One region of the Paenibacillus sp. FSL R7-0331 genome, then DNA from elsewhere that is predicted to be linked to it. Evidence: a T-box and tRNA genes for the amino acid it is inferred to sense, from the RefSeq annotation. Region 1 holds a T-box; the other holds one or more tRNA genes.

Region 1 (12,033 bases):
TGCCGGAGAGCCTGAAAGCGGCGAGTGTCGTTTTCTCCACCGTTCCGATTCTGATCGTCTATCCATTCCTGCAGCGCTATTTCATCAGCGGAATGATGGTTGGCGCAGTTAAAGGCTAATGAAAGAGGGGAATACGTGTGACACAGGTCATGATAGACGGGCTTTCGGAAAGACAGCGTTATTTGGTGGTTCAGGCAATGGCGCTTATGGATTCGCTATATGACGAAGCAATGGAGCTTGTGATCGATGAAGAGGAGAGTGACCGTCATAACACACGCAGCAGTGCCCATTATGCGCTGGGGCTACTGATCCGTGGCGGTGCAGGTGATGCGCAGCGGGCATGCAGACTGCTGGATCAGGTGATGAATCTGCAGTTTAATTGCCCGGACGAGATTTATCACGGCACGTTCCGCGTTTCTCCGCAGGCCGCACTGCCTCCGGCCGGGAATTATGAGTGGAAAAAGTTTGCGCCGGGTTTCGCCTTTTTTCTCAGTGAAACTACAGAGAAGGTCGGTAAACAGCTAAACAGCATACTTTCCCGGGAAATAAGTCCCGCATGGACCGGAGAGGACGGGCAGGCAATCAGACAATATCTGCAGTCAGCGGTCGATGAGGTGCTGCCGCCGGTCTGGAAGAGCTATGATCCGAATTGGCGTGAATTCATTGCCAGCACCTTTGCGGTGATTCTTGAGCATTTTGCCGGAGTTCTGCCGCAGGAGCTTGTACAGCGGTTGGAGGAATCGATGCAGAGAACGGTTTCAGCTTCCATCGACCGGCGGTTATCCGATGTTATTCCGATGAATTCAAATATTGAGCTGATGCATATTTTTATCGTCCATTACTACGGGCACCGCTTTGCTAATGATGAATGGATCCGGCACGCGGACCGGGAAGCAGCAGCATTCCTGAGTGAATTCTCAGAATTTGGCAGCATTGCCGAATTCAATACAACCACCTATTACGGTGTGGACCTTACCGTGCTTGGCATGTGGAGAAAGTATGGACGTACTGCTTCATTCAGGGAGATTGGACGAAGCCTGGAGCATGGAATGTGGGAGAATATTGCCCTATTCTATAATCCGCTGCTGGAGAATATGTCGGGACCGTTCTCGCGGGCTTATGAGATGGAGATGACGGGGCATAGCTCAATAGGCGTATTCCTCTATCTCTCCTTAGGAGAAGGCTACGAGCATCTGGCTGCGCCGAACTGTGAAACCAGTCATGATCCGCTGATCGCACTCGCAGCTGGCGAGGTTCCGCCGGAACTGCTGCTGAAGTTCAAGACATTCGGCGAGAGCCGCAGAGTCGAGAAGCAGTTCCGCGAGCTGTGTGAACGGGACAAGCCCGGAGAGAACCGCAACCTGTGCACAGCGGCGGCTTGGATTGAAGAGAACCGGATGATCGGTGGGATGTCGGGAAGCCGGAATACGAACGGGCAGATGCATCCGGCGACCGTACATTGGAGAACCGCAGACGGAGCCCGCTATTACCTGCGCTTAATCCGCAGGGAGCAGGGCAAGAGCTGGAACAGCCATTTGCGGGGAATCGTTTTTGAAGCCGCAGTGGACAAAGATCTGCTGACGGCCGAGGTTCGGCTGGATACGGAGGTTCCCGTTGAAGTGCTGTTTGAGATTACCGGCCCGGGGCTTGCGTTGGCCGAAGTAAGTCCAGACCACTGGGTGCTTCCTGGTCTTGTATGCCGGGTGTCAGCTGCAGCACCTGAGCCGTCCATCCTTTGCGATGAAGGAGAGAGCAGACTGGAAATTATTTATCTGCACCGTCCGGAGGACGGAGTGCAGAGGATGTCCTTCACTCTCCGGATGGACCCGGTTTCTTGAAGCTTACCTCTGAAAGGTGGCAGCAAACAATGACAACTGAGCAATTGACCGGTTATCAGGCGGGGCGGCGGGTGCAGCGATTCTGTCGTAAAGGAAGGATACATCATGGAAAATACGGCGACAATATCGGTGGATGCCAAGAAGGAGCTGCTGAAGCTTCGCTTATTGTATCTATTGACGGGCCTCGCAGGCGGACTGTTTAACCCCTATTTAACTACCTTATTTGTGCATCAGGGCATCGGAGCAAATGTTGTCGGGATGCTGATGTCGATCGGCACGCTGCTGTCCATTATTGTCCAGCCGGTATGGGGAATACTGGTTGACAGGTATCGCCAGACGAAGCTGGTACTGATCCTTGCGGTCTCTGTACCGGCCTGCTTGTCTTTTTTTTATAGCTTTCAATATACTGCGGTAATTATGACGGTTTATATTCTGTCTATTATTTTCCAGGCGACGCAAAGTCCTGTTGCTGATTCCTACGCGGTTACTGCTGCGAAGAAAGGGCGTACCTCTTATGGGACGATCCGCAGTCTGGGCAGCCTGGGGACAGCGCTGGGCGGTTATGCCGGCGGGTTCTATCTGTCGAGCTTCGAGATTACTCAGCTGTGGATGCCGTTTCTGACCCTTAGTCTCGCAGGGACAGCCACGGTGCTTACTTTATCCCGAAGTACAGAAAGAAAGGCCGCGGCGATTTCATTGTCACAAGGGATGAAGGAGCTGCTGGGTAACCGTCTGTTTCTGCTGTTTCTGATCGCCTGCTTTTTCGTTAACCAGACTCTGACAGCTTACAATTCATTTTTTGTACTGGCCTTTCAGGAGGCGGGGGGCAGCTATTCGCTCGTTGGCACGGCACTGCTGCTTGCCTCCCTGACGAATATTCCTTCAATGCTGCTGGCAGCCGGAATCCTCAGGCGGATCGGCCATGAACGGACGCTGCTGCTGGCCGCTTTATTTTATGCGCTGCGCTGGGGTATCCAGTGGCTGTTCCCGGTTCCGGCGGTAATGGTAAGCATTCAGGTGCTGCATGGACTTTCTTTCGGGCTGTTTTATGTGGCTGCTGTGGAATATGTGGCCGAAGCCTCCGGGAAAAGGATGCAGGCGACAGGCCAAAGCCTGTTCAATATGGTATTTTCCGGGCTTGGCGGAATTGTGGGTAACTTGCTGAACGGCTATTTGTTTTATTCGGGCGGTGCACAGATGATGTATCTGTCTTGTACAGTTAGTGCATTAATCGGTGCGGGCATGCTATATTGGATAAACCGAATAGCAAGAATGTCCGTGTGAAGTTTCCTGTCATTCTTCAGGCGGCATGCTTCGGAACCCATTGAAGAAGGGCGGGAGTACATATGAGACGAAACTGGTCGAGAAGCATGATGTTCTCCTATTTCCCTATCTTTCTGCTGACCGTGTCGATCCTGATTTTCCTGTCGTTTCTGATCGTAGGTGAGCTGTCCCGCAGCGAAACGAACAAGGCCAACCGCATCTCAACGGGCTATGTGGTGGATTCACTGCGGAGTGCACTGAACGATGTAGAGATCTCCGTACTTCAGGAAATGGAGACCAATCATGATTATGGCGATTTCCTGAGCGGGCTGAGTGACGAAGGGGACCGGACCCGGCTCTATAATACGGTGAGTGATATGCGGGGGATTCTGTACCGCAACCAGCTGATTGATTCCATCTATATTTACCGTAAATGGGATGATAAGGTCCTGACGCTTAACGGCCTGGTCGACCGGGAGTTTTTTGCAGACCGGGAAATTCTGGATCAGATGCTGGCAAAGAGTGATGAACGGAATTGGAGTGATGTCCGCACCCTCCGGCTCTTCAGCTTTGACCAGCCGGTGCGGGTAATCAGCATGGGCAAGCCCCTGCCGCTGCCGTTTGGGGCGGAGGGCGTCATTATGGTGAATTTAAGCATGTACCGGCTTGAACGGATGATTGATGATATGACGAACAGCCAGGTCTCCTTCATGCGTGTGGTGGGGGATCAGGGGAATCTGATCTATTCCGCCCACCGGGAAAATAATATGCCCGAAGGCGATGTGCTGACCCGGATCACGCTGGACAAAACAGGCTGGACCTTTGAGAGCGGCATCCGTGCAGGGGAGCTGTTTGCCTGGATGTCCGTGGTCTCTTACCTTTGGATTATTATCGGTATCCTGACAGTCGTTCTGGGTACGCTCTATATCCTGTACATCACCCGCAAGAATTACCGGCCGATTAAGGCGATGATGAACCGGATTCAGGTACTGCAGTTCCGTGAACAGAGCCTCGACAGTACATCAAGAAGCGAGCTTGTGCTGATTGACCGGGCGCTGGAAACGCTGATTAACCAGACGGTAGACTATCAGAAACAGTACGATGAGAATCTGCTTGTACAGCGCCGCCAGCTTTTTCTGGACTTAATGGAAGGGGAGCAGAGAGGTTCTCTGGAAGAGAAGCTGCAGCATTTCGAGCCGTTTACGGATGAAGCGGTGCAGTTTGCCTTTATAGCAGCGGAAATGAACCGCTACGAGGAGTTCCGCAGGAAATATCCGGCTAAGGAGCAGAACATGCTCAAGCTGACGCTCATGAACCTGTTCCAGGAGCTGGCGGTTGAAGAGGGGCTGCAGGGCTGGGCGGAGTGGGTGAGCGGCAACCGGATCGGGCTGATGACGGGCGGCGGGGAGCTGCGGACGGACAAGCAGAAGCTGACAATCCTGGCTGAGCGTTATTTGAGATGGGTCAGCGATAATCTCGGACTGTCGCTCGCAATAGGCATAGGTCCGGTTGTGGATGGACTGGAGGCCATTTCGGAGTCCTGTACCGCGGCGGAGACAGCATTGCAGCATAAGCTGTCCCTTGGCAGGGACATGATTGTACTGAGCGACAGCCTGCCGGACCGTTCCACGCTGCATTCCTACAAATATCTGCAGATGCTGAGTGAAATCGTCCGTGAATTCCGGATTGCCGACGAGAACTGGCGGCAGCGGGTGGATGAGCTGTTCCGCTGGTTCAGCAGCGATCAGATTAAGGATGAAGAGATCCACATGCTGCTGCATATGCTGATCCAGATGCTTGACCGCGAGCTTGGGCAGCTGTCGGACAGCCTGCGCAGAATGTTCGCCGAGACCGGCCTGCAGGGATATTACAGCGAAATGGAAATGCAGGCGACGCTTGAGCAGGTGCATGCTGTAATTCTGAAGTGGCTGGCCGAAATTTACCGGACTTATGTATCTGTAAATGAATCGAAGAGCTACCGGGCGATGATCAGCGAGATGAAGGTATATATTGAAGAGAATTTCGATAATCCGGATTTATCGCTGAAGCATCTCAGCGACCGGTTCCAGATCTCGGGCAAATATGCCAGCCATTTGTTTAAAGAGGAATTTGATATGAAATTCGTCGATTTCCTGACCCAGCTGCGGATGCAGCGCGCAGAATATCTGCTGGCGACGACCAGCGATAATCTGCAGGACATCGCCCAGAAGCTTGGCTATACCAGCTCGATTACCTTCGGGCGGGTATTCAAACGGGTGGTTGGAGTGACGCCCGGCGACTACCGCAAGCACCGTATGAAGCCGGGGACAAAGGCTGACAGGTAGTGCAGACTAGCTGAAACAGCGGATCAGCAACTAAATGTTTCAACGGATAGTCGGTTCCGCTGCGGCCGCTGGCGTTATACCTGATATTAATCCGGTTACCGGCCGGATTGACAACAAATTGTGAATTGGCTATACTTTCTGTAATCTTATAGTTTGTATACGTTGAATGAGCGCAGTAGCAGCTTAGTCCCTGTCACAGAAAGCCGGGGGGTGATGGAACCCGGTACACACGAGGGCTGCGAAATACACTCTGGAGTATCTTGGGTAATGCCAAGCGGAACGAAGCGAACGATAACTCGCTTATGAGTGGTACGGATCGGCTGATTTAGGCTGTCTGTGCAATTTGGGTGGTAACACGGTTAATTCAATCGTCCCTGTGTCTGAATAGACAAGGGGCGATTTTTTGCGTTTGCCGGACCGGCGGGCTGTATGACATAAATGCAGAGATTGGCGGTCCGCGGACTTTTGGCCGTACCACCGGGTGGCGCTCACCCTCCAACGTATCTCACTAACACTAACCATACCTGATCACTAACAAAGGGGTTGTACATGTTGAATATTATTGATGAACTGGAATGGCGCGACGCCATTAATCAGCAGACGGATGCAGAAGGACTGCGCGAATTGACGAAGAGCAAGGCGGTTTCGCTGTACTGCGGCGTTGATCCGACCGGGGACAGTATGCATATCGGACATTTGATTCCGTTTATGGTGCTTAGACGCTTTCAGCTGGCCGGTCACCGTCCGGTGATTCTGATCGGCGGAGCTACCGGAACAATCGGCGATCCGAGCGGACGCCAGAGCGAGCGCTCCCTGCAGACACTGGAGCAGGTACAGGAGAATGTGGATGCGCTGACTGCGCAGATGAAGAAGCTGTTTATCTCCGATGATGATGCCAATCAGGTCCGTCTGGTCAACAACTACGACTGGACCAAGAACATTAATGTCATTGAATTCCTGCGCGATTTCGGTAAAAACTTCAGCATCAACACGATGCTTGCCAAAGATGTTGTCTCCAGCCGTCTGGACAGCGGGATTTCGTTCACCGAGTTCTCGTACCAGATTCTGCAGTCAATCGACTACCTGCACCTGTACAAGCATGAGGATGTACAGCTGCAGATCGGCGGCTCTGACCAATGGGGCAATATTACAAGCGGTTTGGATCTGATCCGTAAAAAAGAAGGCAACGAAGCCAAAGCATTCGGTCTGACCATCCCGCTGATGCTTAAGGCTGACGGCACCAAGTTCGGCAAAACCGCAGGCGGCGCTGTCTGGCTCGATCCGAAGAAAACTACCCCTTACGAGTTCTACCAGTTCTGGGCGAACACGGATGACCGGGATGTAATCAAATACCTCAAGTACTTCACATTCCTCAGCAAGGAAGAGATCGAAGCTCTTGCAGCCAAGGTTGAATCCGAGCCGCACAAACGGGAAGCGCAAAAGGCGCTGGCAGAAGAGATGACCCGGTTCGTGCACAGCGAAGAGCTGCTGGAGCAGGCGAAGCGGATTACTGCGGCGCTGTTCAGCGGCGATATCCGTTCCCTGACTGCCGATGAGATCGAGGAAGGCTTCAAGGAGATGCCGACCTTCACCGCCTCCGCCGAATCGAAGAATATCGTTGAATGGCTGGTTGATCTGGGCATCGAGCCGTCCAAACGCCAGGCACGCGAGGATATCACCAAGGGCGCCATTTCCATCAACGGCGAGCGCGTTAGTGAACTGGAAGTTGACATTACCGCTGAACACGCCATTGGCGGCAAGTTCATTATCGTCCGCAAGGGCAAGAAAAATTACAGCCTCGTCAAGCTGGTTTAATCCGCAACTGATAAGTTAGGCGGCAAAAGCACACAAAAAAGGCTATTCCGGTCATTTCGCATGACCAGGGGATAGCCTTTTTTGTTTTGGTCGCAAGGAAGCCCACTCGTTTGCTCTTCTGGCGGTGCTGTTAGAAGGAAAAATCCCACTATAAAGGCGTCCGCCTCTCCTTCTTCTCGGTGATGCACTTGCCCTGTTTCGTAGGTAATGGCACGGCATCATGAATGAGCCGGGTTGAAATAACTGTACTTTTTGCAACTAAACTAGGCTAATTATCTTCGCTGCAGGTTTTAACTGCACTCTATACATTTATATTTGCCGAAAACGCCCCGAACCGGCTTTGTTGCGAAAAATAGATGTACAGAATACAGTTATCTCCTTAAAATGACTGAAATCCCCTGTTTTAATTGCACAAACTACACTTAAAACTCATTTGGCTCCGAAATGACTGACTAAGGTTAGAGCTTTGGCAAGGGAGATCCATCCGCTGCTCAACGCTTTACCTAAGGCAGGAACAGGAGACGGTTTGTTAGTCTCTTAATGACGTTCTATATATAGCCGGGTAACTTCCTATTCTCCCTAGCGGGCCCCAAGCTTAGTCTGCCCGTTGTTCTGCTAGTTTTCCAGGTGTCAGTTTAATCTTCAAGCTGCTCCAGCTCATCCTCCAGCCCGGCCAGCTTTTTCCGGATGGCGGCGGCAAGCTCCGCGTCCCCGTCTTTTTCCGCATGTACCAATGCTTCCTGTGCCTGGCTGATTTGATACTCCAAATAAGCATAATCGGATGAGGCGCCCGGCTGTGCTGAACGTTGAGAGTAGGTCATGCTTTACACTTCCTTTTTACATAGTAGAATCGTTCCAGGCTGTCGCCATAGTATGTCCATATTACTAGCTTGCGGGAGTATGCTCAACCTGTGAAGCTTTGTGAACAGCGCTCCTGACAGTTATCAATCAGACTTGCTGCAACAAAAAGCGACATTATTCACAGACAGGTAAGATACTTTGGTTAACCATAAGATAGAATCAAAAATTAAAACTAATTTTTTAGAAAAGTTTATTAGAAAAGTTTATAAGGGAGCTTCCCGCACAGAAAGGTTGTTATACATAATGAAAGCTTTATCGTTTCTCACGTTGGACGAAGCCAAGCGTCATCTGGAAGTACTGGGTGACAGCCGCGGCTTGGTGCTGTTTGCTTCAGCTGCTGCTGTCAGGCAATTGTCTCCGCTGGCTCCGCCGCGTGTTCTGCTCTGCTCGACCAAAGGAGAGTATACACCAGAGGGCTACCGGAGCGGCGTTGTTACCGGCTTTGAATATGATACCTCTATCGCCGAGATTACAGAAATTGTGCAGCCGCCCGTTCTGAGCAGTGCCAGGCTGAAGGCCGCTTATCTTAAGGTAAAGGACAACGCCAATGCCTTTCTGCTGCTGCTGTGTGACGGAACAGCGGGGATGGAGGAGACGATTCTTTCCTCACTGTTCTTCGTTGATCCGGATTTCAAGGTTATTGGCGGAAGTGCTGCGGATGATGAGAACGGAGAGGCTTATATCTTCATAGGCAGCCGCCGTGTTCAGAACCTTGGCGTATTCTTCGACATGTCTGTTCGCACCACACTGGTTAAAGAGAATATTTATGTCCCGACCGGCAATACGCTGCTGGTTACAGAAGCTGATGTGTTCGCGAGAACCGTGTATTCGTTCAACGGGCGTCCGGCTTCTGCGGAATATGCTCGCGCGCTGGGCGTTCCGGAAGGAGAGCTGGACCGGCATTTCCTTAGCAATCCGCTGGGTAAAAGGTATGCCGATGATCTGATCATATCTTCCCCGATGACAGTGAATCCCGATCAGTCCGTCACTTTTTACAGTCAGATTATGTCCAGTACTTATGTTGAGGTGCTTAATTCGGCAGATCCGCTGGCGGTGCTTGAAGAGACTCTGGAGACAAGCCCGTACAAGCCTTCCTTTGTGCTCAACATTAACTGTACTTTGCGGGACCAGCTGTTCACCAGAGATAACTTGTGGGCGGCGTTCGATGAGAAGATGCTCAGCTTCTGCGGCAACACTACAGGCTTCATCAGCTACGGAGAGCAATATTATAAAAAGCATGCCAACCAGACAATGATACTGCTGCTGGTTGAATAGGGGGAATCATAATGGAATGGATTAATAAACTGCGCTCTTTCTGGAAAACATCATATTCAGATCATGAGATCATGATTCCGGAAGCCGCTATACCTGCAGGAGCAGTTACTGAAGCTGACTCCGCGCCTGTACCCGCTGTACCTGCACCTGTATCTTACGGTATTCACGCCTATGCTTTGGCTGAGCAGATCCGCCGCGAAACCGGGGCTATTCTTCAGCAGGAGGGACGAATGGTCGAGGAGTTTGCAGCTCTGCGGGCGGGTGGCGGGGAATTAATCACGCAGGTCGGCGGAACCCAGCAGCTGCTGGAGCATCTGAAGGCGAACAGCGGACTGACTGAGAATCTGATCAATGATATGTACGGCAGCCTGTCCTTTTCCTCCAACAAAATCGAATTTGCCAAGGAATCCAACCTCCAGATTGCTGCCGAAATGCAGAAGGCATCGGCGGTATTTACGGAATTCGTTACATTGAACGAAGAGCTGCGCCGGCATTTCACCAGCATTGAACAGCTTGCCAGATTCATTACCGAAATCGCCGAGCAGACGAATCTGCTATCGCTTAATGCGGCGATTGAAGCAGCCCGGGCGGGCGAACATGGGCGCGGCTTTGCCGTTGTCTCAAGTGAGATTCGTAAGCTTGCCGACAGCACACGCAGCCATGTAAAAGAAATTATGGGCTCGCTCACAGGAATGACCGATGTAATGGAGCAGCTGCACAGCAAATCCGCTGATGGTACCAGGGCGATGGCCGAAACGGCCGAGCGGATCAGCCAGTCAACCGTATTTATGAACGAGATTGTGGAGGCGGAGGAAGAGGTATTTGAGCATCTGGAGAAAATTCAGGTGTCACAGGAGAGCAGCATGGAGGATGTCGAGCAGATCAACGGCGACCTGCTGCGTATTCTGGAGAAATCAGGACAGGATTCCGACCAGTTCCAGAAGCTTGTAATGGCTGTCCAGCAAAAAGCCGATCATTATCAGCAGCTGCTCAACCATCTGCATCAGATAGAGCAGCTGCAGCAGCTTGATGAAGCGCAAAGCGTGCACTGAGCAGCTGCAGCGTATGGAATGGCGATACAGCAAACCCGCAGCCGGCAGAGTTCCGGCTGCGGGTTTTTGCTGTGATTAAGCGGGTGAGGCTGTATGATAGAGGCGCTGTTTATGCTATAGTTAACAGTAAGCTTTACGAAGTGACAGCAGACCTGAAAGGGAGTACTTCATGACACAGTTTGTCTACAAGCAGATTATTGATGACCTCAAAATGAAAATTTTTGCCGGAGCCTACCCGGATATGCGCCTGCCGGATGAACGTACGCTTAGTGAGACGTATGAGGTCAGCCGCAGCTCAATCAAACGCGCACTCGCCAAGATGGAGAGTGTCGGCATTATTTTCAAAAAACGGGGCTCAGGCACCTTTATCAATCCCTTGTACATAAAAAATGAATCGATCTTTAATTATGAAGGCTCCAATCTGGGAGTCACCGACAATTTCCAGATGCATGGCACGAGGCCCAAAGTCAAAGTGCTGAAATTCGAGGTCATCCCTCCAACCAAAGAGCTGCAGCGGGATTTATTCCTCGGGCCCCATGATTTCGTATACCGGATCGTCCGGCTCCGTCTGTTCGACGATGAACCGTTCATGATTGAGACCGGTTATATCCCGATCAAAATTGTTCAGGACCTCAATCAGACGATTATCGAAGGCTCGATCTTTAATTATCTGGAGGATTCGCGTAATCTGGCGGTGACCAAATCTTTCCTGTCTGTTTTTGCAGAACCGTCCGAGCCGGGTGACCAGGAGCTGCTTAATCTGGCGCCGAATGAGCCTGTCAGCATCATGGAGGGGATTTTCTTTCTTGATAACGGTACTCCGCTTGAATTCTCCCATATGAGATTCCACTACAAATATCTGAAATTTAATACCTTTGTATCGGTTACTTAAGCGCAGGTCCGGGAATTTTCCCGGGCCTTTTTGTTATCAACATAACAGTAATCATCCTCTAACAAATAGCCTTTAGGATTCGGTGAATGTAAAAAACTGGCGAAAGACATAGCGGAAGAGCGTTTTCCCAGACAATTACCTGCACATTTCATACTATGTTCAAAATTTCACAAAATTGGACCGTATCACTTGTCTAAAAGGTTGTATTTATTTTTATCAGAGGTATGATGTACCTGTAGAGAGAAAAGATTGGCAATAATAAATACAATCAATTAGGGAGTGGAGAAAATGGGATTATCGACCATGGGTGTTGATTACTCATCAAAAACGTATCTGGAGAAGCTGGACGCTTACTGGCGGGCAACGAACTATATTTCCGTAGGGCAGCTGTATTTGAAGGATAATCCGTTGTTAAGAGAACCTTTGAAGGATGCTGACGTTAAAATCAAACCGATCGGGCACTGGGGAACGATTCCCGGCCAGAACTTCATTTATGCGCACCTCAACCGCGTTATTACCAAATATGATCTGAATATGTTCTATATAGAAGGACCGGGCCACGGCGGCCAGGTTATGGTGTCCAACTCCTATCTGGATGGCAGCTACACCGAAATTTACCCGGAAATTACCCAGGATATCCCTGGTCTCAAAAAACTGTTCAAGCAATTCTCGTTCCCGGGCGGCGTAGCTTCCCATGCTGCTCCAGAAACTCC
Region 2 (12,033 bases), 2.9 Mb from region 1:
TCTCTTTACCTATGGCCATGTTCCCGGTTCTTTACTTTAGTCTGCTTGCCGTATGGATAGACTCTCTTCTCTTTGCTGCAGCTGCTGTAGTTTTTGCCATCGGACATCTTGCTGTAAGCTGGAATACCTATAAGCAAATCAGATAAAATCATAATTTCATGAGTATTAAACAGGGTTAATATTCAGCTCGAAGCTATAATTCGGTATTGAATTCCCCTTCGGCCCAATACCGAATTCGTTAAAAACCTTAAAACCATTTTTACAATAAAACCTTTTGTTCAGCTCCGTGTGGGTAACCAGTGTGATCCGGCCGCCCCCACGTTCACTGATGTAAGGGAATAGAAAATTATTAAACAAGGTGCTCCCCAGGCTTTTTCCTTGAAAACCCTTCGCCACCGCAAAGGAATCAATGTACCAGCTCTCCTTCCCGTAACGATCACAAGCCTCCTTCATTTTATCCAGTGTCCCCAGAATATGAAGAATTCGCTTTATGCCAAGCTGAGCAGCCAGTGCTAATCCGCCGTTTAACAGATATTGAACAAAGCCCGGTCCCTTTGCCCCGCTTTTTTTCAGCAGAACAGCAGAAACAATTTTTCCGTCTAGAATCCCTACAAAGCACGCACTTTGCTGATAATATGATTTTGTATTAGTATAATTAAGTCTATACAAGTTTTTTTTATAGTCCTTATCCTGGGTCAAAATTAGCGGAAACAACGGATATTCTAAAAATGAATCAGTTAACAAGGCAGCAACTTCTTGTAATTCATCCTTTTTGGCCAAGCGAAATGACTTCACGTGAATCACCTCTTATATTCCTTTGATTTTTCTTATTGTAATCAGCAGATGTATAAAATAGTATAGTCAATTCATTTTATTTGTTTATTAATGAACAGGCGAAGCCTAATTGTACAGAAATGGGGTTAATTGTGGGAGATAGACGATCTATTAAAACTAAAGCATCGATAAAACAAGCTTTTCTGACATTATTAAATACTAAGGCTATTTCTAAAATAACCGTTTTGGAAATCTCGGAGCTTGCTGACATCGGCAGAAGTACTTTTTATTTGCATTATCAGGACATCTACGATTTATATAATGAAATTGAAGCTGAGATGTTTGATCAGTTAAATCAGTTCTATGATGATTCCTTTCCAATTAAGAATCATCATGATATTATGCAATTTATTAATAAACTTACAGACTACATATATCGAAACAGGACATTATTTAACGTGCTTACTAATCCGGAAGACACATTATTAACCTCCGAAAAATTTAAGCAGTTTTTTAAAAAGAAGATCTTACAGGAAATGCTTGAGGATAACAGAGATCGTATTAAATCATCATTAAATGAAGAAACTGAAAGTTTGTTTATTGCGTCAGGGGTAGTCGGGGTTATTGAGGACTGGATCGTACGCGGCATGGAAGAAGAACCTGCGGGAATGTCTCTACGTATTCATCAGCTGCTGATGAAGTTAGAAGAATAACTGTATCACTTAACGAAAATGAGTTAGTCAGTAATAAAAAAAGGGTCCCTTAGAGATTATCTCTAAGGGACCCTTTAGCTATACCGGCGAGAGGACTCGAACCTCCACGGTTTCCCACTCGATTTTGAGTCGAGCGCGTCTGCCATTCCGCCACGCCGGCGTATTCAAGCTTATTATTCCAAAATCAATGGAGGCGCCACCCAGACTCGAACTGGGGATAAAGCTTTTGCAGAGCTTTGCCTTACCACTTGGCTATGGCGCCATAAAATGGAGCGGACGACGGGAATCGAACCCGCGACCCTCGCCTTGGCAAGGCGATGCTCTACCGCTGAGCCACGTCCGCATAAATGGCTGGGGATATAGGATTTGAACCTATGCATGACGGAGTCAAAGTCCGTTGCCTTACCGCTTGGCTAATCCCCAATATTCATTTCAATCTTCATTGTAGTAATAAAAGGGCGACTGATGGGTCTCGAACCCACGAATGCCGGAACCACAATCCGGTGCGTTAACCCCTTCGCCACAGTCGCCATATTAAGCTATTATTACAATTTCACACTTCAAAATTAATGGGGCGGCCGATGGGTCTCGAACCCACGAATGCCGGAACCACAATCCGGTGCGTTAACCCCTTCGCCACGGCCGCCATATTAAGCTTTAAAGTATTACATTGGCAGGGGCAGCAGGAATTGAACCCACACCAACGGTTTTGGAGACCGTTGTTCTACCTTTAAACTATGCCCCTAAAGATGGTGGAGGCTGATGGATTCGAACCACCGAACACGTACGTGAGCAGATTTACAGTCTGATGCGTTTGGCCACTTCGCTAAGCCTCCACAGATGGTGCCGGCGAGAGGACTTGAACCCCCAACCTACTGATTACAAGTCAGTTGCTCTACCAATTGAGCTACACCGGCATATTCTATTGTAACAATCATGGTGGCGCGGGAGGGAATCGAACCCCCGACACAAGGATTTTCAGTCCTTTGCTCTACCGACTGAGCTACCGAGCCATATAAAGTTGTGATACAAATGGCGGAACCGACGGGATTCGAACCCGCGATCTCCTGCGTGACAGGCAGGCATGTTAGGCCAACTACACCACGGTTCCAAATAATTGCGGGGGCAGGATTTGAACCTGCGGCCTTCGGGTTATGAGCCCGACGAGCTACCGGGCTGCTCCACCCCGCGTCAGTAAAAAATATATATGGTGGAGGCTGAGGGGATCGAACCCCCGACCCTCTGCTTGTAAGGCAGATGCTCTCCCAGCTGAGCTAAGCCTCCATCAAAACCAGCAACTTTTATATCATATCATTTCTCAATTAAAAAGTCAAGCTTTTAAAGAAATATTGGTGACCCGTAGGGGATTCGAACCCCTGTTACCTCCGTGAAAGGGAGGTGTCTTAACCCCTTGACCAACGGGCCATACTAATGATATCCATAAGGAACGGAGAGAGAGGGATTCGAACCCTCGAGACGCTTGTGGCGCCTACACGATTTCCAATCGTGCTCCTTCGGCCAAACTCGGACACCTCTCCATATGGCTCCCCGAACAGGACTCGAACCTGTGACAACTCGATTAACAGTCGAGTGCTCTACCAACTGAGCTATCAGGGAATATATACAGGCTTGATCACCTGAAAACTGAATCCGAAACGAATCTGCGAATTAATGTTGGATAAGCCCTCGACCGATTAGTATTGGTCAGCTCCATGCATTGCTGCACTTCCACCTCCAACCTATCTACCTCGTCGTCTCCAAGGGGTCTTACTAATTGGGAAATCTCATCTTGAGGGGGGCTTCACGCTTAGATGCTTTCAGCGCTTATCCCGTCCGTACGTAGCTACCCAGCCATGCTCCTGGCGGAACAACTGGTGCACCAGCGGTACGTCCATCCCGGTCCTCTCGTACTAAGGACAGCTCCTCTCAAATTTCCTGCGCCCACGACAGATAGGGACCGAACTGTCTCACGACGTTCTGAACCCAGCTCGCGTACCGCTTTAATGGGCGAACAGCCCAACCCTTGGGACCTACTTCAGCCCCAGGATGCGATGAGCCGACATCGAGGTGCCAAACCTCCCCGTCGATGTGGACTCTTGGGGGAGATAAGCCTGTTATCCCCAGGGTAGCTTTTATCCGTTGAGCGATGGCCCTTCCATGCGGTACCACCGGATCACTAAGTCCGACTTTCGTCCCTGCTCGACTTGTTGGTCTCGCAGTCAAGCTCCCTTATGCCTTTGCACTCTTCGAATGATTTCCAACCATTCTGAGGGAACCTTTGAACGCCTCCGTTACTCTTTAGGAGGCGACCGCCCCAGTCAAACTGCCCGCCTGACACGGTCCCCGTACCCGTTAAGGGCACCAGGTTAGAACCTAGATACGATCAGGGTGGTATCCCAACGGCGCCTCCACAGAAGCTTGCGCTCCTGTTTCTACGGCTCCCACCTATCCTGTACAGATCGTACCCAAATTCAATATCAAGCTGCAGTAAAGCTCCATGGGGTCTTTCCGTCTTGTCGCGGGTAACCTGCATCTTCACAGGTATTAAAATTTCACCGGATCTCTCGTTGAGACAGCGCCCAAGTCGTTACGCCATTCGTGCGGGTCAGAATTTACCTGACAAGGAATTTCGCTACCTTAGGACCGTTATAGTTACGGCCGCCGTTTACTGGGGCTTCGGTTCATAGCTTCGGGTTACCCCTAACCACTCCCCTTAACCTTCCAGCACCGGGCAGGCGTCAGCCCGTATACTTCGCCTTGCGGCTTCGCACAGACCTGTGTTTTTGCTAAACAGTCGCTTGGGCCTTTTCACTGCGGCCCCCTCGGGCTATTCACCCTACCGAGGCACCCCTTCTCCCGAAGTTACGGGGTCATTTTGCCGAGTTCCTTAACGAGAGTTCTTCCGCGCGCCTTAGAATTCTCTTCTCGCCTACCTGTGTCGGTTTGCGGTACGGGCACCTTCTCCTGGCTAGAGGCTTTTCTTGGCAGTGTGAGATCATGACCTTCGCTACTACAATTTTCGCTCCCCATCACAGCCTGGCCTTAACAGTGTGCGGATTTGCCTACACACCAGCCTCACTGCTTAGACGGACATCCATCAGTCCGCGTCACTACCCTCCTGCGTCACCCCATCGCTCATAGCGGATTACGGTGGTACAGTAATTTCAAACTGTTGTCCTTCGACTACGCCTATCGGCCTCGCCTTAGGTCCCGACTTACCCTGAGCGGACGAGCCTTCCTCAGGAAACCTTGGGCTTTCGGCGGATCAGATTCTCACTGATCTTTTCGTTACTCATACCGGCATTCTCACTTGTATGCTGTCCAGCGCTCCTTACGGTACACCTTCAACCTACATACAACGCTCCCCTACCCCAGATGCAAAGCATCTAGCCATAGCTTCGGTGGTGTGTTTAGCCCCGTTACATTTTCGGCGCAGAGTCACTCGACCAGTGAGCTATTACGCACTCTTTAAATGGTGGCTGCTTCTAAGCCAACATCCTGGTTGTCTGTGCAACTCCACATCCTTTCCCACTTAACACACACTTGGGGACCTTAGCTGATGGTCTGGGCTGTTTCCCTTTTGACAATGGATCTTAGCACTCACTGTCTGACTCCCGGCAAGAAGTTAATGGCATTCGGAGTTTGACTGAGCTTGGTAACCCTTGCGGGCCCCGCACCCAATCAGTGCTCTACCTCCATCACTCCATTCACCGAGGCTAGCCCTAAAGCTATTTCGGGGAGAACCAGCTATCTCCGAGTTCGATTGGAATTTCTCCGCTACCCCCACCTCATCCCCGCACTTTTCAACGTACGTGGGTTCGGGCCTCCAGTGCGTGTTACCGCACCTTCACCCTGGACAGGGGTAGATCACACGGTTTCGGGTCTACGTCCACATACTAAATCGCCCTATTCAGACTCGCTTTCGCTGCGGCTCCGGCTTCTCACCTTAACCTTGCATGTTAAACGTAACTCGCCGGTTCATTCTACAAAAGGCACGCCATCACCCATTAATAGGGCTCTGACTTTTTGTAAGCACACGGTTTCAGGTTCTATTTCACTCCCCTTCCGGGGTGCTTTTCACCTTTCCCTCACGGTACTGTTTCACTATCGGTCGCCAGGTAGTATTTAGCCTTGACAGATGGTCCTGCCGGATTCATACGGGGTTTCACGTGCCCCGCACTACTCGGGATCCGTCTCGGAGAGAATATCATTTCGGCTACAGGGCTTTTACCTCTATCGCGGGCCTTTCCAGACCTCTTCGCCTACCATATTCCTTTGTAACTCCATGTGAGACGTCCCACAACCCCAGGAGGCAAGCCCCCTGGTTTAGGCTGTTCCGCGTTCGCTCGCCGCTACTGACGGAATCACTATTGTTTTCTCTTCCTCAGGGTACTTAGATGTTTCAGTTCCCCTGGTCTGCCTCTACGCATCCTATGTATTCAGATACGAGTAACTGCGAATTACCACAGCTGGGTTTCCCCATTCGGACACCCCCGGATCAAAGCTTGCTTACAGCTCCCCGAGGCAGTTTCGTTGTTCGCCACGTCCTTCGTCGGCTCCTGGCGCCTAGGCATCCTCCGTGTGCTCTTATTAGCTTAACCTCGATTTTCTCCGGAGGAGAAATATCGGACCATTGAATAAATTCAAGATCTTCATTTCCTTCACAGAAAAATTCGTATCAACTAATAACTATTTCAACTTGCTTACACAAGTTTCAGCTAAAAGATGTTCTAAAACGCAAATTCGTTTCGGTATCCAGTTTTCAAGGATCAAGGTACTTACTTGAGAGCTTAAACTCTCAAAACTGACCAACGAGTGAGTAACTAACCGACCGGTTAGATTTTAAATTTGAATGTCCCCATTGCAGAGAACGATTCTCCATAGAAAGGAGGTGATCCAGCCGCACCTTCCGATACGGCTACCTTGTTACGACTTCACCCCAATCATCTACCCCACCTTCGGCGGCTGGCTCCCTTGCGGGTTACCCCACCGACTTCGGGTGTTGTAAACTCTCGTGGTGTGACGGGCGGTGTGTACAAGACCCGGGAACGTATTCACCGCGGCATGCTGATCCGCGATTACTAGCAATTCCGACTTCATGCAGGCGAGTTGCAGCCTGCAATCCGAACTGAGACCAGCTTTGCTGGGATTGGCTCCACCTCGCGGCTTCGCTTCCCGTTGTACTGGCCATTGTAGTACGTGTGTAGCCCAGGTCATAAGGGGCATGATGATTTGACGTCATCCCCACCTTCCTCCGGTTTGTCACCGGCAGTCACTCTAGAGTGCCCAGCTTAACCTGCTGGCAACTAAAGTCAAGGGTTGCGCTCGTTGCGGGACTTAACCCAACATCTCACGACACGAGCTGACGACAACCATGCACCACCTGTCTCCGATGCTCCGAAGAGGGGCACTATCTCTAATGCTTACACCGGGATGTCAAGACCTGGTAAGGTTCTTCGCGTTGCTTCGAATTAAACCACATACTCCACTGCTTGTGCGGGTCCCCGTCAATTCCTTTGAGTTTCAGTCTTGCGACCGTACTCCCCAGGCGGAGTGCTTACTGTGTTAACTTCGGCACCAAGGGTATCGAAACCCCTAACACCTAGCACTCATCGTTTACGGCGTGGACTACCAGGGTATCTAATCCTGTTTGCTCCCCACGCTTTCGCGCCTCAGCGTCAGTTACAGCCCAGAAAGTCGCCTTCGCCACTGGTGTTCCTCCACATCTCTACGCATTTCACCGCTACACGTGGAATTCCACTTTCCTCTTCTGTACTCAAGCCACCCAGTTTCCAGTGCGACCTCAGGTTGAGCCCAAGGTTTAAACACCAGACTTAAATAGCCGCCTGCGCGCGCTTTACGCCCAATAATTCCGGACAACGCTTGCCCCCTACGTATTACCGCGGCTGCTGGCACGTAGTTAGCCGGGGCTTTCTTCTCAGGTACCGTCACTCCGGTAGCAGTTACTCTACCGGACGTTCTTCCCTGGCAACAGAGCTTTACGATCCGAAAACCTTCATCACTCACGCGGCGTTGCTCCGTCAGGCTTTCGCCCATTGCGGAAGATTCCCTACTGCTGCCTCCCGTAGGAGTCTGGGCCGTGTCTCAGTCCCAGTGTGGCCGTTCACCCTCTCAGGTCGGCTACGCATCGTCGCCTTGGTGAGCCGTTACCCCACCAACTAGCTAATGCGCCGCAGGCCCATCCCTTAATGACAGATTGCTCCGCCTTTCATTCTCTCTTCAGGAGAAAAAAGAAATTATCCGGTATTAGCTACCGTTTCCGGTAGTTATCCCAGGTTAAGGGGCAGGTTGCCTACGTGTTACTCACCCGTCCGCCGCTAAGCTTACCCCGAAGGATAAGTTCCGCTCGACTTGCATGTATTAGGCACGCCGCCAGCGTTCGTCCTGAGCCAGGATCAAACTCTCCAAATTGGTATTTAGAAAGAGCGATTGCTCATTTTGAAACATCTGACGAGAATTTACATTCTCTACTTTTGGATCTCACCGAAGTGATCTCCAGATACTCACTCGTTGTTCAGTTTTCAAAGATCAAGCTCGCCGTCGCTTTCGATTATCTCGTCAGCAGCGACCTTTATAATATATCATGCTTCCCTCGTTTTTGTCAACATCTTTTTTTGATTTCTTTTTTCCGTTGATCACCTTCTGCTTCTCAGCTTTCAAGTGTGTCGGAGGGACGAGTTATAATTTAACATAGAATTAACAACCGAGTCAACAGTTTAATTTTCAATTTATTTATTGGTATCGTTGTTCAACTTCCACACCTAAAAACCAACAAAAAAAGAGAGTACATTTCCTCTCCTTAGCTTGACCTATTCAGCTTCACAGCATGCATACCGGTGATCTTTTTGTATCTATAGTGTGTAGCGGACCGCGCGGCCTTCAGCAGCATCATCGGCCCAGGCCGTTATCTCTCTAATCTGTGAACGGGACACCAGCTTGCGCAGTACAAGCGGCAATTCAGCACCAAGCGGACTTAGACCGGAATGCTGTAATAATTCTTTAATGCTCCAGGACTCTTTGCGGCTTCCCAGAATATCCAGCAGCAGGCTGCAGCAGTCAGACATTTTGGACATAAGAGCAAACTCACAGGCGAGCAGAATAAGCTCAACTCTCTGATCAAGCGTTTCGGTGCTCACTGTCAGCTCCTCATACAGCTTGTGTACCGGGGTATTCAGACTTTTCACCTGCTCCCACACTGCCGGACTTGGAAAGAATCCCGCCTCGCTGACCTCAATCCGTGCCCAGTGATATAAGGCAATAAGTACACAATTATATGCATCCATCGTGCAGTCGGCTTCAAGGTAGCGCTTGGATTTTACATACATGTGCAGGAAACGGGCAAATTCCATAAACAATACCCGCTCTTTAAGCGGTCCCTGGAACCGGACTATTTCACGCCGCATCTCCCCCAGAATCCCCTTAGGGTCCCAGATAACCTCGCCGGCTACCAGACTGGTAAGCAGTTCGTTATTATCCCCTGCCAATACAGCCCGTTCAAGTGCAGGCAAACCTACATGCACTGTCTGCGTCCGCCGCTCACCTGCAACGGTGTGAGTCAGAACCCGTTCCTTTTCCTGCTCCTCGTGCAGCATCAGTACCACCATATCAAAATCGTGAAGCAGAGCGCTCTCAAACGAAGCATTACCCTGTTGCCGCAGTGCTATAGCGCCCAGGACAGTCTCGTCAAACGTTTCTCCACTCAATAAGGTCAAATTGGATAGTTCCATGCTTCCCTCCATCAAATTTGGCGATTTTGCGTCACGTCAGTTATAATTCTTATAAATAATAATATTCTACATAGTCATGTCAGTTCCTTCCGGAAGTCCCAACTATATTTTAGTTAGGAGCTAAGCGATATGAAGATGAAGTCGGCTAAAATCAATGCTTTTCGCACTTGGGGACTGCTGCTCACCATGGTTGGCATGGGCCTGATGATTGCCGGAACGGCAGGCATTGTATTCTGGGGATCCGCAGGGAAAATAGCTGCCGCTATCGGACTCGTTATCGGACTGATCTCGATGACAGCCAGTCTGGCCATCTATTTTTGGGCAGGCATGCTGTCTACAAGCGCTGTCCAGCTGGAGTGTCCGGAATGCGGGAAGCTTACCAAAATGCTCGGTAAAACCGACCGTTGCATGTTCTGCCACACCCTGCTTACCCTGGATCCTGCACAAGCAACCCTGACTTCCGAGCAGCTTGAAAGTCAAAAGCTTCAGCATCCCTAGAATGCCCGGCGTGCAATTCTCTTCTTATTATCCACTCCCCCACTGAAAAATCACTGAAAAATTGATGTAAACAAAGAAAGGTGCCCCAAACGGGGCACCTTTCTTCTATATACCGGATCGTCTACTTACTTATTTCCTGAAGTGTCTGCCAAGCCTCCAGCGTTCCGAAGCTGCGGGTCCAGGAAGCCACTCCGCCAAGTCCGAACGATTTGGCAAGCTCAACCCGTGATTTCAGGGAAACCTTGTCCTCAATCCATATTTTGTTAAGCACACCGTCTACTTTGTATTCCACATAATTCTGACCTGCCTCGTTATCGAAAGACGGGGTCAGTTTCTTTTCCGCCAAAAGCTCCTGAACCGTCTTCATGCCGACCGCTTTGGAGCTTACCTTCTTCTCCCCGTTCTCCATCGTCTCAGTCCAGATGCGGGTGTAGAGCGGAACACCGAGAATCAGCTTCTCGGCCGGCACATCGTCCTCCTCAATAATCCGGCTTATCGAGTTTTCAACCCAAGACAATGAGGCTACCGAGCCTGCTGTGGGGCTGGACGCCCAATGCTCGTCATACGCCATAACAATTAAAAAGTCCGCTGCTGAGCCAAGCGCTCTCCGGTCCAGGAACAGTGACCACATTTCACTATTCGATTTCGGGGTAACATCTATAGAAGTAATCAGATTTTTGGCCTGAGCCATCGGTTTTAGCTCCCGCATAAACTGCGTGACATTCTCCCCGTCCTTGGTGTACACATTCTCAAAATCAATATTAATTCCGTCAAGATCATATAAATCAGCATATTCCAGCATTTGAACAATTGTATTCATCCGCTTTTCATAGCTCGATAACGCTTCAGTGGTCAGATCCGCGTCAAAGCTGTTACTGAGCAATCCCCATACCTCCATGCCTTGCTTATGAGCCCACTCCACATAGGCACTATCGGCCTTACTGCGTACATTACCTTCAACATCCACAATACTGAACCAGGTTGGACTGACCACGTTCACCCCGGGCAGCTCTCCAAAATTAGCCGGATTAGGCTTTCGCTCATAGACAGCCTCCCAGAACAGGTTCACAGCCTTCCCTTTCCAGCTGCGTTCTGCACGCGTAGGCACATACTCCTTCTGCTCCACTGTCTTTTCTCCGTCAGCGGTAATATCGGCAGTCTTTATATATCCGGTATAGCCGCTATCCATCTGTACATACAGCCATTCCTCATTCTCGTTCTCTGTATTCCAGATCCGTACCATTGTACCGGGAGGCATGTCCGCAATAATTGGCGCATGAATAGTCGGCTCATTGCGCAATGCCTTCGTACGGCCGCCTGTCTCCCCTTTAACCATGCCGGTCGGCACGCTCTCTCCGGCAGTCATCAGCAGAACAGCACCAGTGACGCTGTCCTCCTCCACCTCCAGCCCGTACAGATCTTCAAGAGCATCGGCCGGAAGATAGGTCACTCCATCCTTCTCTTCAGGAGCAAGCCGGAGCTGGACCGGCTCATTGTTCAGGCTGGCCGATGTTGAATCCTCCTGCATATATAGCAAATCATTATCTGTAGAAAGAATAACGGACTTGGTAGCTTCTTCATAACGGATAGCCGGATCAACATAATCCTGCAGCAAAGGGAGCGGCAAAAGTAAACCGTCACCGGTACCGCTGGCAGAGTATCCTGTTAACTGGCCTTTTACAAAAACCGGCTGCTTCATGCCTTCCCAGTCCGGCTCGGTATGCTCACGGTTAGGCAATACATAGAAAGCGATCCAATAGGCGGCTGCGGCGATAATAACAAGTACTGCGAAAAGGCTAAAACGGCTTCCACGCTTGCGGGTACGTCCTTGTCTCATTCTGCTCTCCAAAATATATCCTCCAAAACTATCAATAGATTTAAGTGCAGTTTTCTAGTCTTAAGTATACGCTATGTTCAATGCATTGGTTGCGCAAATCTGCTGGAAGGACAGGCATTAAATGGCCTCTACACTCCGGTATAACAAAAAACGCGTGATACCCGTTGCCGGATCCCACACGTTATAAATTCTCGCTCTTCACTTAAATTCCTTTACTGCTTAATGCTTGTTTTCACTGCAGCATTTGCAGACTCCGTACATTTCCATACGCAATCCGTGAACCTTGAAACCTGTTGCGAGCTCTGCCGCATGCTCTACCTCATGAAGCGACGGATAGCTGAAGTCTTCGATTTTACCGCATTCCTGGCAGATGACATGATAATGATCGGATACATTAGCATCAAAACGGCTGGAGTTATCACCGTAGGTCAATTCACGCACCATTCCGGCTTCCATGAACATC

Evidence for each region. The T-box of region 1 lies ahead of tyrS (tyrosine--tRNA ligase). A T-box ahead of a tRNA ligase gene usually reads a tRNA of that ligase, here a tRNA-Tyr.
Region 2: it has a tRNA-Tyr gene. The T-box ahead of tyrS (tyrosine--tRNA ligase) is inferred to sense a tRNA for this amino acid. The anticodon was not compared.

What each region holds. Positions count from the first base shown of each region.
Region 1 is NZ_CP009284.1:2,023,322-2,035,354, forward strand. Features, by position in the region: gene R70331_RS08355 (carbohydrate ABC transporter permease) at 1-119, shown strand, start outside; gene R70331_RS08360 (DUF8769 domain-containing protein) at 138-1,838, shown strand; gene R70331_RS08365 (MFS transporter) at 1,944-3,122, shown strand; gene R70331_RS08370 (helix-turn-helix domain-containing protein) at 3,185-5,425, shown strand; T-box leader at 5,579-5,804, shown strand; gene tyrS (tyrosine--tRNA ligase) at 5,978-7,240, shown strand; gene R70331_RS08380 (hypothetical protein) at 7,876-8,061, opposite strand; gene R70331_RS08385 (FIST signal transduction protein) at 8,345-9,376, shown strand; gene R70331_RS08390 (methyl-accepting chemotaxis protein) at 9,388-10,428, shown strand; gene R70331_RS08395 (GntR family transcriptional regulator) at 10,598-11,320, shown strand; gene R70331_RS08400 (phosphoketolase family protein) at 11,609-12,033, shown strand, end outside.
Region 2 is NZ_CP009284.1:6,061,478-6,073,510, forward strand. Features, by position in the region: gene R70331_RS26290 (hypothetical protein) at 1-146, shown strand, start outside; gene R70331_RS26295 (GNAT family N-acetyltransferase) at 166-795, opposite strand; gene R70331_RS26300 (TetR/AcrR family transcriptional regulator) at 927-1,487, shown strand; tRNA gene R70331_RS26305 (tRNA-Leu) at 1,569-1,647, opposite strand; tRNA gene R70331_RS26310 (tRNA-Cys) at 1,676-1,749, opposite strand; tRNA gene R70331_RS26315 (tRNA-Gly) at 1,756-1,830, opposite strand; tRNA gene R70331_RS26320 (tRNA-Gln) at 1,836-1,910, opposite strand; tRNA gene R70331_RS26325 (tRNA-His) at 1,945-2,017, opposite strand; tRNA gene R70331_RS26330 (tRNA-His) at 2,058-2,133, opposite strand; tRNA gene R70331_RS26335 (tRNA-Trp) at 2,159-2,232, opposite strand; tRNA gene R70331_RS26340 (tRNA-Tyr) at 2,238-2,323, opposite strand; tRNA gene R70331_RS26345 (tRNA-Thr) at 2,329-2,404, opposite strand; tRNA gene R70331_RS26350 (tRNA-Phe) at 2,425-2,500, opposite strand; tRNA gene R70331_RS26355 (tRNA-Asp) at 2,521-2,598, opposite strand; tRNA gene R70331_RS26360 (tRNA-Met) at 2,605-2,678, opposite strand; tRNA gene R70331_RS26365 (tRNA-Val) at 2,696-2,771, opposite strand; tRNA gene R70331_RS26370 (tRNA-Glu) at 2,838-2,912, opposite strand; tRNA gene R70331_RS26375 (tRNA-Ser) at 2,936-3,025, opposite strand; tRNA gene R70331_RS26380 (tRNA-Asn) at 3,029-3,104, opposite strand; rRNA gene R70331_RS26385 (23S ribosomal RNA) at 3,162-6,088, opposite strand; rRNA gene R70331_RS26390 (16S ribosomal RNA) at 6,372-7,919, opposite strand; gene R70331_RS26395 (nucleotidyltransferase-like protein) at 8,360-9,235, opposite strand; gene R70331_RS26400 (YgzB family protein) at 9,365-9,733, shown strand; gene R70331_RS26405 (glycosyl hydrolase family 18 protein) at 9,855-11,570, opposite strand; gene perR (peroxide-responsive transcriptional repressor PerR) at 11,790-12,033, opposite strand, start outside.